Regions from separate parts of the Streptomyces sp. NPDC037203 genome, predicted to be linked through region 1. Evidence: riboswitches for the same ligand, from Rfam matches in the RefSeq annotation. Region 1 holds a riboswitch; the other holds the start of a gene.
What was found. Region 1 has a riboswitch for cyclic di-AMP ahead of ACZ7EC_RS31965 (transglycosylase family protein). Riboswitches for the same ligand answer to the same signal wherever they lie in the genome.
Positions count from the first base shown of each region.

Region 2: linked by a shared signal. The riboswitch ahead of ACZ7EC_RS21260 (M23 family metallopeptidase) and the one ahead of ACZ7EC_RS31965 (transglycosylase family protein) in region 1 are both predicted to bind cyclic di-AMP.

Region 1 is NZ_JBVJUC010000018.1:81,680-87,255, forward strand. Features, by position in the region: gene ACZ7EC_RS31955 (septum formation initiator family protein) at 1-239, opposite strand, end outside; gene eno (phosphopyruvate hydratase) at 395-1,675, opposite strand; gene ACZ7EC_RS31965 (transglycosylase family protein) at 2,270-2,986, opposite strand; cyclic di-AMP (ydaO/yuaA leader) riboswitch at 2,991-3,160, opposite strand; gene ACZ7EC_RS31970 (transglycosylase family protein) at 3,337-4,443, opposite strand; gene ACZ7EC_RS31975 (cytochrome P450 family protein) at 4,657-5,576, opposite strand, start outside.
Region 2 is NZ_JBVJUC010000007.1:257,013-262,588, reverse strand. Features, by position in the region: gene ACZ7EC_RS21270 (M16 family metallopeptidase) at 1-799, shown strand, start outside; gene ACZ7EC_RS21265 (M16 family metallopeptidase) at 817-2,187, shown strand; cyclic di-AMP (ydaO/yuaA leader) riboswitch at 2,432-2,592, shown strand; gene ACZ7EC_RS21260 (M23 family metallopeptidase) at 2,606-3,349, shown strand; gene ACZ7EC_RS21255 (GntR family transcriptional regulator) at 3,548-4,234, shown strand; gene ACZ7EC_RS21250 (HPr family phosphocarrier protein) at 4,450-4,731, opposite strand; gene ACZ7EC_RS21245 (bifunctional acetate--CoA ligase family protein/GNAT family N-acetyltransferase) at 4,877-5,576, shown strand, end outside.

The sequences.
Region 1 (5,576 bases):
GCCTGCTGCCGCTGGAGGTCGGAGATCTGGGCGCGCTGGGAGACGTACTGCCGCATCGGGTAGGCGAGCGCGACCACCAGCGAGCACAGCACCAGCGCGAGCAGCGCGGCCCGGCCGGTCAGCCGGGAGCGGCGCGCCTGCCGTTTGGTCTGCGAGCGGTAGACGCGGGCCGCGGTCTGCTCGCCGAGCAGCCGCAGCCTGGTCGCGGTGGAGAAACGGTCCCGGTCCCTTGCGGCCATGTCGGCTCTCCGCCTCCCCTTTCACGCCGTTGTCCGGCGGTCGCACACGTGCGTACGTCCCCGGACACGGTACGGGACCGGGTACGGGGACGTACGTACGACTGGCCAAGAGGTGGCCCGAGGGGCGGCCCGGCGGGCGGCCCCGGAGGGTTCGCTCAGCCCTTGAAGCGCGGGAAGGCGCTGCGGCCGGCGTACACCGCGGCGTCGTCGAGGATCTCCTCGATGCGCAGCAGCTGGTTGTACTTGGCGACGCGCTCGGAGCGGGCCGGGGCGCCGGTCTTGATCTGGCCGCAGTTGGTGGCGACGGCCAGGTCGGCGATGGTGACGTCCTCGGTCTCGCCGGAGCGGTGGGACATCATGCACTTGAAGCCGTTGCGCTGGGCCAGCTCGACGGCGTCCAGGGTCTCGGTCAGCGAGCCGATCTGGTTGACCTTGACGAGCAGGGCGTTGGCGGTGCCCTCCTCGATGCCGCGGGCCAGGCGCTCGGGGTTGGTGACGAACAGGTCGTCGCCGACGAGCTGGACCTTGTCGCCGAGCTTGTCGGTGATGATCTTCCAGCCGGCCCAGTCGTCCTCGAACAGCGGGTCCTCGATGGAGACCAGCGGGTAGGCCGCCACCAGCTCCTCGTAGTACTCCGTCATCTCGGCGGCGGAGCGCTCCTTGCCCTCGAAGAGGTACTTGCCGTCCTTGTAGAACTCGGAGGCGGCGACGTCGAGGGCGAGGGCGATCTGCTCGCCGGGCGCGTACCCGGCTTCCTTGATGGCCTCGAGGATCAGGTCCAGGGCCTCGCGGTTGGAGCCGAGGTTCGGGGCGAAGCCGCCCTCGTCACCGAGACCGGTGGCCAGGCCCTGGCGCTTCAGGACCTTCTTGAGGGTGTGGTAGACCTCGGCACCCCAGCGCAGCGCCTCGGAGAAGGACTCGGCGCCGATCGGCGCGATCATGAACTCCTGGATGTCCACGTTGGAGTCGGCGTGCGAGCCGCCGTTCAGGATGTTCATCATCGGCACCGGCAGCAGGTGCGCGTTGGGGCCGCCCAGGTAGCGGAAGAGGGGCAGGTCGGACGCCTCGGAGGCGGCGTGCGCGACGGCCAGGGAGACGCCGAGGATGGCGTTGGCGCCGAGCGAGCCCTTGTTGTCGGTGGCGTCCAGGTCGAACATGGCCTGGTCGATCAGGCGCTGCTCGGTGGCGTCGTAGCCGACCAGCTCCGGGCCGATCTGCTCGATGACGGCGAGGACGGCCTTCTCGACACCCTTGCCCAGGTAGCGGTTGGGGTCACCGTCGCGCAGCTCGATGGCCTCGAAGGCGCCGGTGGAGGCGCCGGACGGAACGGCGGCACGACCGGTGCTGCCGTCGTCGAGGCCGACCTCGACCTCGACCGTGGGGTTGCCTCGGGAGTCCAGGATTTCCCGGGCTACGACGACGTCGATGGACGGCACGAGCATCTCCTTCTTGGATGTGACGCTGGAAGTGCGGGAGGCGGCCGTGCGGCTGCGCCCTTGCGACTAGAGCCTAACCGTCCCGGCGTCGCGGACCACCGACCGACTGCCTGGTGAGCGACGGGGACATGCAGACGGTACCTATTGTTCACTACCGGAACAAAACAGGACCCGGACAGGGTCCGACGGGAGACCGGGAGACCGGGAGAACGCAAGACCCCACCCCGGCGCGAACGGGGGAATCGCGCCGGGGTGGGGGGCTTTGGGGGGACGGGGCCGGGGCCTGGGGGCCACCGGGGGGGGTGGGCCCTGGGGCTCGGAGGCCGCCGGGGGGGTGGGGGCCCGCTGGGGGATGGGGGCCCACCGGGGGGTGGGTGCCCCTGGCCGTTGGGGCGGGTCACCAGGGGCGGGGTTCCTCCGGGCCGCCGGGGGGCGGGCCCTCGGGGGCGCGGCGGCGGGGGTACGACACCGGGGTACGACGTCGGGGGCCGCCCCCTGCGATGGGCCCGTCGCGCTGCGAGGGGCCCGTCGGGCCGGGTGAGCGGAGCCGGGCGAGCCCCGTGCGGGGCTCGCGGCGGCCGTGGCCGGGCCGGGTTACTTCAAGTGGAGCTGCTGACCCGGAAAGATCAGGTCGGCGTTGTCGATGATGTCCTTGTTCAGATCGAACAGCTTCTTCCAGCCGCCGGCCACGTGGTGCGCGGCCGCGATGGAGCTGAGGGTGTCGCCCTTGACCACCTTGTACTCGCCGTCGCCCTTCTTGACCTTCTTGCCGGTCGGGGTGGTGACGGTCTTGCCCGCGGACGAGCCGGTGGAGGTGCTCGTGGACTTGGACGGGGCCGGGGTGGTGCGCTCGGTGGAGCGGGTGGCGGCCTGCTGGTCCGTGGAGCGGGTGGCGGTGCCGGACGACGACGTGGTCGTCGGGGCGGAGCCGTTGTACGGAGTGCCGGTCAGACCCGTGCCGCAGACCGGCCAGGCGCCCTTGCCCTGCGCGGCCAGGACCTTCTCGGCGACGGAGATCTGCTGCGACTTGCTGGCCTTGTCGGCGGTCGGCGCGTAGGCGGTACCGCCGTACGCGGCCCAGGTGGAGGCGGAGAACTGGAGACCGCCGAAGTAACCGTTGCCGGTGTTGATGGCCCAGTTGCCGCCGGACTCGCACTGGGCGACCGTGTCCCACTGGGAGGCGGTGGCGGCGGAGGCGCCGCCGGCCGCCATCAGCGGAGCGGCCACGGCGGCACCGGTGACACCGGCGAGCGTGACGGCGCGGACGGCCTTGGACGGACGGCGGTGCTTGCCCTTGCCGGAAAACAGCATGGAACGATCCCCTCACCGACGCCTGCGAGGTGAGCTGTCGGGTTCGGGCCGGTTGAGTTGCCCGGCCACCCCTCCTCCCGGAGGTGTGGCTTCACCCCAAGCCGGTCCGGCATCAACTGCCGGGCCCGGCGCCTACCTTGGGTCCCCCGCTCCTGCCTGCGGCGCTTGACGCGACGACTGTTCCCGGAAGCCGCTGGCAGGATTCGGCGTTGCGGCCGCCGGGGCTCGTGGTGACGAGCGGCCTTGACCGTAGCCAGGTGATCCGCGGAATTTCAAAGACGATCAGGGCTTCTGAGACTCATCCCACACTTTCGCCAAACCGGACATTTAGCGATCAAGTGGGGCGTCAACTAGCCCTGGTCCGCGCCCGTTTCGTCACCGACTTTCAGGGTCTGACCGGCGGTGATGTGATTCGGGTCGGCGCCCACGACCTTCTTGTTCGCGGCGTAGAGCGCGTGCCATCCGCCGTCCACGTCAAGGGAGTCGGCGATGGCACTCAGCGAGTCGCCCTGGCGGACGGTGTAGCTGTCCGGCTCGTGGGTCGCGTGCCGGCCGGAGGCAGAGTCGTTCTGTCCGTTTGCCGCGCTTTCGTCCGCGCTGCCGCCGCGGTGGCGCCCGCCGCCGAGGGCTCCGGTGTCGACCAGATTCCAAGTGCCCGCGGCCTGCTCGGGGTTGGCCGGGGTGCCGGTGGAGGGCGTGGGCGTTCCGGAGCCGTGGGCCGGCGCGGACGGCGGGGTGGAGGCGGAGGGGGCCGAGGAGGTCGAACCGGAGGGGCCGGACGGGTCCGGGGCGGGGGTGCCGGTGCCGGTGCCGGTGCGCTTGCCCGGCTGCGGGCTCGTGTGCTTGCCGGTCTGCTTGCCGGAGCCGGAGCCCGAGGCGTGGCTCGGTGAAGAGGAGGGGCTGGACGAGTCGGTGGACGCCTTGCCGGAACCGGTGCCGGTTCCGGTGCCGTCCTGGTCGCCGCTCGGCGTACCGGCCGGGGAAGAGGGGTCGGGCAGGCCGGAGGGGTCGGTCGTGCCGCCGGTCTGGCCGCTGCCGCTGTCACCGTCGCCGACGCCCGGATCGACGTTCACCGAACCGGAGTTCGAGGTCAGCCCGGACAGCAGGGCGCAGGTGGCCCAGGGCGCGGTGCCCTTGTCCTTGAGGATCTTCTCGGCCACGGCGATCTGCTGCGAGCGGCTGGCCTGGTCGGCCGAGGAGGCGTACTGCGTCCCGCCGTACGCGACCCAGTCGTCCTGGGATATCTGGAGGCCGCCGTAGTACCCGTTGCCGGGGTCGGCGCTCCAGGCGCCGCCGCTCTCGCAGTTGGCGACCTTGTCCCAGGTGGTGCCGTCGGCCGCGTGGGCGCCGGTGGCGCCGAGCAGCGGGATGGCGATGGCGGAGCCGGTCACGCCGGCCGCGACGAGGAGGGCCGGGGCCTGACGGGGGCGGCGGTGACGACCGTTCCCGGAGATCATGCGGGAGCCTTTCGAGCGACGGCGGGGACCGGCGCGGCGGATGATGCGGGCCCGCCGCGCTGAGGGGTGAAGGTATCGGCACACGATCACTTGTCACAAGTTCATGCCGCAGAGATCACGCGAAGATCACAGAGGTGAACGTCGGCCCCTCCGCTGCGTCACCTTCCGGCTCACCCGTCGGGCACGGCGGCGCCTCGGCTGAGCGGGCCCGGACTACCGGGTGGGCGGGGTGAACTCCACCGGCAGGGTGCGCAGTCCCCGCATGATGAGCCCGCCGCGCCAGCGCAGCTCGGCCGGGTCGGCGGCGAGCCGCAGGTCGGGCAGCCGGGTCAGCAGCGTGGCCAGCGCCTTCTGCCCTTCCAGGCGGGCGAGCGGGGCGCCCAGGCAGTAGTGGATGCCGTGGCCGTACCCGAGGTGCTGGTTGTCGCGGCGGCCGAGGTCGAGCGTGTCCGGGTCCTCGAACCGCTCCGGGTCCCGGTCGGCGGCGGCCAGGACGACGAGCACCGGGTCGCCGGGCGCGATCCGCTGTCCACCGATGGTGAGCGGCTCGGTGGCGAACCGCCAGGTGGCCAGCTCCACCGGGCCGTCGTAGCGCAGCAGTTCCTCCACCCCGGTGGCCAGCAGCTCGTCGTCGCCGCGGGCCAGGGCCGCCTGGAGGCGGTGGCGCTGCTCGGGGTGGGTGAGCAGGGCGTAGGTGCCGTTGCCGATGAGGTTGACGGTGGTCTCGAAGCCGGCGAACAGGAGGATGAAGGCCATCGCCGCGGCCTCGTTCTCGGTGAGGTGCTCGCCGTGGTCGGAGGCGCGGATGAGACCGGAGATCAGGTCTTCGCCGGGGGCGGGCTCGGCGGGCAGTGCCTCGCGCTTCTTGTGGATCAGCTCGGCGAGGTAGCCGCGCATCTTCTTCACCGACCGGGCGACGCCGCCGCGGGGGCCTCCCCCGTGCCGGATCATCATGCCGGCCCAGTCCCGGAAGTCGTCCTGGTCCTCGCGCGGGACGCCGAGCAGGTCGCAGATGGCGTAGATGGGGAGCGGGAAGGCGAACTCGTGGATGAGGTCGGCACAACCGCGCTCGGCGAACCGGTCGATGAGCTGGTCGGTCAGCTCCTGCACCCGGTCCGCGAACTCGGCGACCC
Region 2 (5,576 bases), on a different contig from region 1:
CGCGCCGAACAACGCGGTGCTCTCCGTGGTCGGCGACATCGACCCCGAGCAGACACTCGCCTGGATCGAGAAGTACTTCGGCTCCATCCCGGCCCACGACGGCAAGCCCGCGCCCCGTGACGGCTCCCTGCCGGACGTCATCGGCGAGGAGCTGCGCGAGGTTGTCGTGGAGGAGGTCCCGGCGCGCGCCCTGATGGCCGCCTACCGGCTGCCGCAGGACGGCACACGCGCGTGCGACGCGGCCGACCTCGCCCTGACCGTCCTCGGCGGCGGCGAGTCCTCCCGGCTGTACAACCGGCTGGTGCGGCGCGACCGTACGGCCGTCGCGGCCGGCTTCGGGCTGCTGCGCCTGGCCGGCGCGCCCTCCATGGGCTGGCTCGACGTGAAGACCTCCGGCGACGTCGAGGTGCCGGTCATCGAGCGGGCCATCGACGAGGAGCTGGCCCGGTTCGCCGAGGAGGGCCCCACCGCGGAGGAGATGGAGCGCGCCCAGGCCCAGTTGGAGCGCGAATGGCTGGACCGGCTCGGCACCGTCGCCGGCCGCGCCGACGAACTGTGCCGCTACGCCGTCCTGTTCGGCGATCCGCAGCTCGCCCTGAACGCCGTGCAGCGCATCCTGGAGGTCACCCCCGAGGAGGTCAGGGAGGTCGCCAAGGCCCGGCTGCGCCCCGACAACCGCGCGGTCCTGGTCTACGAGCCGAAGTCCCCGCAGGCCGTCGAGGACGCCGATCTGCCCGAGGACCCGGAGTCGGAGGCCACCGTAGAGGCCGGAAACGAGAACGAGGAGACGGCCAAGTGACCGAGCAGCTCGCCACCATGGACTTCCACCCGCAGCCGCAGGCCGGCGAGGCGAAGCCGTGGGCCTTCCCGGCCCCCGAGCGCGGCGCGCTCGACAACGGCCTGACCGTGCTGCGCTGCCACCGGCCCGGCCAGCAGGTCGTCGCCGTCGAGGTGCTCCTGGACGCCCCCCTGGAGGCCGAGCCGGCCGGCCTGGACGGCGTCGCCACCATCATGGCGCGGGCCTTCTCGGAGGGCACCGACAAGCACTCCGCCGAGGAGTTCGCCGCCGAGCTGGAGCGCGCGGGCGCCACCCTGGACGCGCACGCCGACCACCCCGGCGTCCGGATCAGCCTGGAGGTCCCGGCCTCGCGCCTGGCCAAGGGCCTCGGTCTGGTCGCCGACGCGCTGCGCGCCCCCGCCTTCGCCGAGAGCGAGATCGAGCGGCTGGTCCGCAACCGCCTGGACGAGATCCCGCACGAGCTGGCCAGCCCCGCCCGCCGGGCCGCCAAGGAGCTCTCCAAGGAGCTGTTCCCGGCCACCGCGCGCATGTCCCGGCCGCGCCAGGGCACCGAGGAGACGGTCGAGAAGATCGACGCGGCCGCCGTACGCGCCTTCTACGACCGCCATGTGCGCCCCGCCACCGCCACCGCGGTCGTGGTCGGCGACCTCACCGGCATCGACCTGGACGCCCTGCTCGGCGAGACCCTGGGCGCCTGGACCGGCACGCCGGGCACGCCTCGCCCGGTGCCCGCCGTGACGGCCGACGACACCGGGCGTGTCGTCATCGTGGACCGGCCCGGTGCCGTCCAGACGCAGCTGCTCATCGGCAGGGTCGGCCCGGACCGGCACGACCGGGTGTGGCCCGCCCAGGTGCTCGGCACCTACTGCCTCGGCGGCACCCTCACCTCCCGCCTGGACCGCGTGCTGCGCGAGGAGAAGGGCTACACCTACGGGGTGCGCGCGTTCGGACAGGTGCTCCGCTCCGGACCCGACGGCAACGGCGCCTCCATGCTGGCCATCAGCGGCTCCGTGGACACCCCCAACACCGGCCCGGCGCTGGACGACCTGTGGAAGGTGCTGCGCACCCTCGCGGCGGAGGGCCTGACCGACGCCGAGCGGGACGTCGCCGTGCAGAACCTCGTCGGGGTCGCGCCGCTGAAGTACGAGACCGCGGCGGCCGTCGCGGGCACGCTCGCCGACCAGGTCGAGCAGCACCTTCCCGACGACTTCCAGGCGACGCTCTACCGGCAGTTGGCCGCGACGGGCACCGTGGAGGCCACCGCGGCGGTCGTCAACGCCTTCCCGGTGGACCGCCTGGTGACGGTTCTGGTGGGTGACGCGTCCCAGATCAAGGCGCCGGTCGAGGCGCTGGGCATCGGCGCGGTCACCGTGGTGGCGGCCGAGTAACCACCCGCACGGGCAGCCCCCTTAGGGGCGAGACCCCGACAGCGGACGGGGCCCTGACGGCCAACGGGTCGTCAGGGCCCCGCTTTGTTCCACTCTCTCCCCAGGATGTCCGAATTGGGGCGGAGGTTGCCCGTCTGCCCTGTGGGATGCGCTACAAAAGCCGCCTTCTGTTTGGGGATTGCCGGCCGGTCCGCTTAGCGTCATCCCGGTTGTCCGTCGGGCAGTGCGCCGCAGCCGCGGCACCGGACAGCCATCGCCGAGTCCCCGAGGCGCGAGCCAGGGGAGCCGGGGACCCACTTGTCCCTGGGGTGAATCGGGCCCGTCCGCGCGCGAGCGCGGCGCCCGTAGGAGACCTTCCTGCTCCGAACCCGTCAGCTAACCCGGTAGGCGAGAGGGAAGGAAAGGAACAGCCACGCACATGGCGTTCGCATGCGCCACCGGGAAGCACCGCAAGCCCGGCCGGGTCAAGCGCACCACCGCCCAGGCGGCCGGTATCGCGGCCCTGACCACCACCGGTGTCATCGGCACCCTCGCCGCGTCCCCGGCGCTGGCCGCCGAGACCCCCGTCGAGCAGACCGGCCTGACCCCGGTGCTCGCCGCGAGCGACGACCTCGCCGAGCACATCGACGCCCAGGCCGTCGCCCAGCAGCGGATCGCCGAGCACGAGGCGGCCGAGAGGGCCGCCGCCGTGCGCGCGAAGGAGGCCCGCGAAGCCAGGGCCCGCGCCGCCCGCGAGGCCGAGCGCAAGCGGCTGAACGCCTTCGTCGCCCCGATCGCGCACTCCTACGTGTCCACCGGCTACAAGGCCAGCAGCTCGCTGTGGTCCTCCGGCTCCCACACCGGTATCGACTTCCACGCGATGACCGGCACCCCCGTGCACGCGGTCGGCGCCGGCACCGTCGTCTCCACCGGCTGGGGCGGGGCGTACGGCAACCAGATCGTGCTCCGCATGGCCGATGGCATGTACACCCAGTACGGCCACCTGTCGTCCATCGAGGTCACGGTGGGCCAGCAGGTCACCGCGGGCCAGCAGATCGCCCTGTCCGGCGCGACCGGCAACGTCACCGGCCCGCATCTGCACTTCGAGGCGCGCACCAGCCCCGACTACGGCTCCGACGTCGACCCCATCGCGTACCTGCGCGGTCACGGCGTGAACGTCTGACCGACCGCACGGCACCGAAAGCCCCGGCCCACCCGGCCGGGGCTTTCGCCTTTCCCGGATGTTCCCGTCCGGCCCTGTCCAAAAAATATCCATGGATCGAGGCCCGCCGTCGGAAATTCCGGCCCGGTGGAATAGAGTCACGGAAAACACGCGTTCGTCGTCGGCGTCGTGTCGCGGGTATTAAGGCGGAGGTCGGTCATGCGTATTCCGGCGCAATCGGTGTGCACGGCGATCCGGGACGACATCGTCGCCGGCGCCCTCGAACGGGGGAGCCGGCTCACCGAGGAGGTGCTCGCCCGCCGCTACGGCGTCTCGCGCGTCCCCGTACGCGAGGCCCTGCGCACCCTGGAGGCGGAGGGCTTCGTGGTGACGCGCCGGCACGCGGGCGCCTGCGTGGCCGAGCCGACCGAGCAGGAGGCCGCCGACCTGCTGGAGATGCGGCTGCTCCTGGAGCCGCTCGGCGCCGCGCGGGCCGCCCGGCGCCGTACCGAGGCCCATCTGAAGGTGCTGCGCGGCCTGGTCAGGCTGGGCCAGGAGCGCGCCAGGAGGGGCGGCAGCGAGGATCTGCGCGCCCTGGACGGCTGGTTCCACGAGACGCTGGCCCAGTCCTGCGGCAGCCCCTCGCTGACCTCGGCGCTCGTCCAACTGCGCCACAAGATCGCCTGGATGTACACGGTGGACGCGCCGTCGGACGCGGTCGGCACCTGGGCCGAGCACGGCGCCATCGTGGACGCGGTGGCGCGCGGCGACAGTGAGCGCGCCCGCACGGTGACCGCGCTGCACACCGAGCGGGCGACGGCGGCGCACCGGCTGCGGCTGTCCGGGGCCGCGGCGCGTGTGCGGGCTTCGCAACATGCCGTAAACATGTCCGGTGCGCGGAATTAACACGGGTGCCGTATACAAAGTGGTGGGAATATCCGGCGGGCGCGTATTTCCGGGTGCCCTGAATTCCCTGGAGGCTGCCCACCCGGAATTCTCGGCATGGCCGATACGGCGGCGCCCGGAAAACACGGAAGCCGCGCCACCCGCTGGGGGATGACGCGGCTTCACGAATCCGGCCCGGACTTTCTCGGACCCGAACCCGGCCCGTCCCGGACGGCTCAGACCGTCTCGGGCAGCTCCTCCAGGCCCTCGGCGACCAGCTTGGCCAGCCGGTCCAGGGCGGCGTCCGCGCCCTCGGCGTCGGAGGCGAGTACGATCTCCTCGCCGCCCTGGGCGCCCAGGCCCAGAACGCCCAGCATGGAGGCCGCGTTGACCGGGGTGCCGCCGGCCTTGCGGATCGTCACCGGGATGCCTGCGGCCGTGGCGGCCCGGACGAAGATGGAGGCGGGGCGGGCGTGAAGACCCTCGGCCCAGCCGACGTTGACGCGGCGCTCAGCCATGTGTTGCTGCCCTTCACTGTTCAGGGTTGTCTAGACCAGTGTTCCATATCCTGAAGCGTGCCAGAAGAGGGGCTGCGCATCCCCTCCGCGGTGCTCCACAGACTGCCCCGCGCCGTTGTCGGACGCGAGCCGTACGCTGGGCCCCATGCGAACCTCGGCGGAACCGCAGGGCCGGTACGAGTACCCGGCGCACTGGGAGGCGGACGTGGTGCTGCGGGACGGAGGCACCGCCCGCATCCGTCCCATCACCGTCGACGACGCCGACCGCCTGGTCCACTTCTACGAGCAGGTCTCCGACGAGTCCAAGTACTACCGCTTCTTCGCCCCTTACCCCCGGCTGTCCGCCAAGGACGTCCACCGCTTCACGCACCACGACTTCGTGGACCGGGTGGGCCTCGCGGCCACCGTGGGCGGCGAGTTCATCGCGACGGTGCGCTACGACCGCATCGGGGCCGGCGGCGCGCCCGCGTCCGGTCCCGCCGACGAGGCCGAGGTCGCCTTCCTGGTGCAGGACGCCCACCAGGGCCGGGGGGTCGCCTCCGCCCTCCTCGAACACATCGCGGCCGTCGCCCGCGAACGGGGCATCCGCCGCTTCGCCGCCGAGGTGCTGCCCGCCAACACCAAGATGATCAAGGTGTTCACGGACGCCGGGTACACCCAGAAGCGCAGCTTCGAGGACGGCGTCGTACGCCTGGAGCTGGACCTCGAACCCACCGACCGCGCCCTCGCCGTGCAGTACGCGCGCGAGCAGCGTGCCGAGGCGCGCTCGGTGCAGCGGCTGCTCGCGCCCGGCTCCGTCGCGGTCGTCGGCGTCGGCCGCGCGTCCGGCGGGGTCGGCCGCGGCG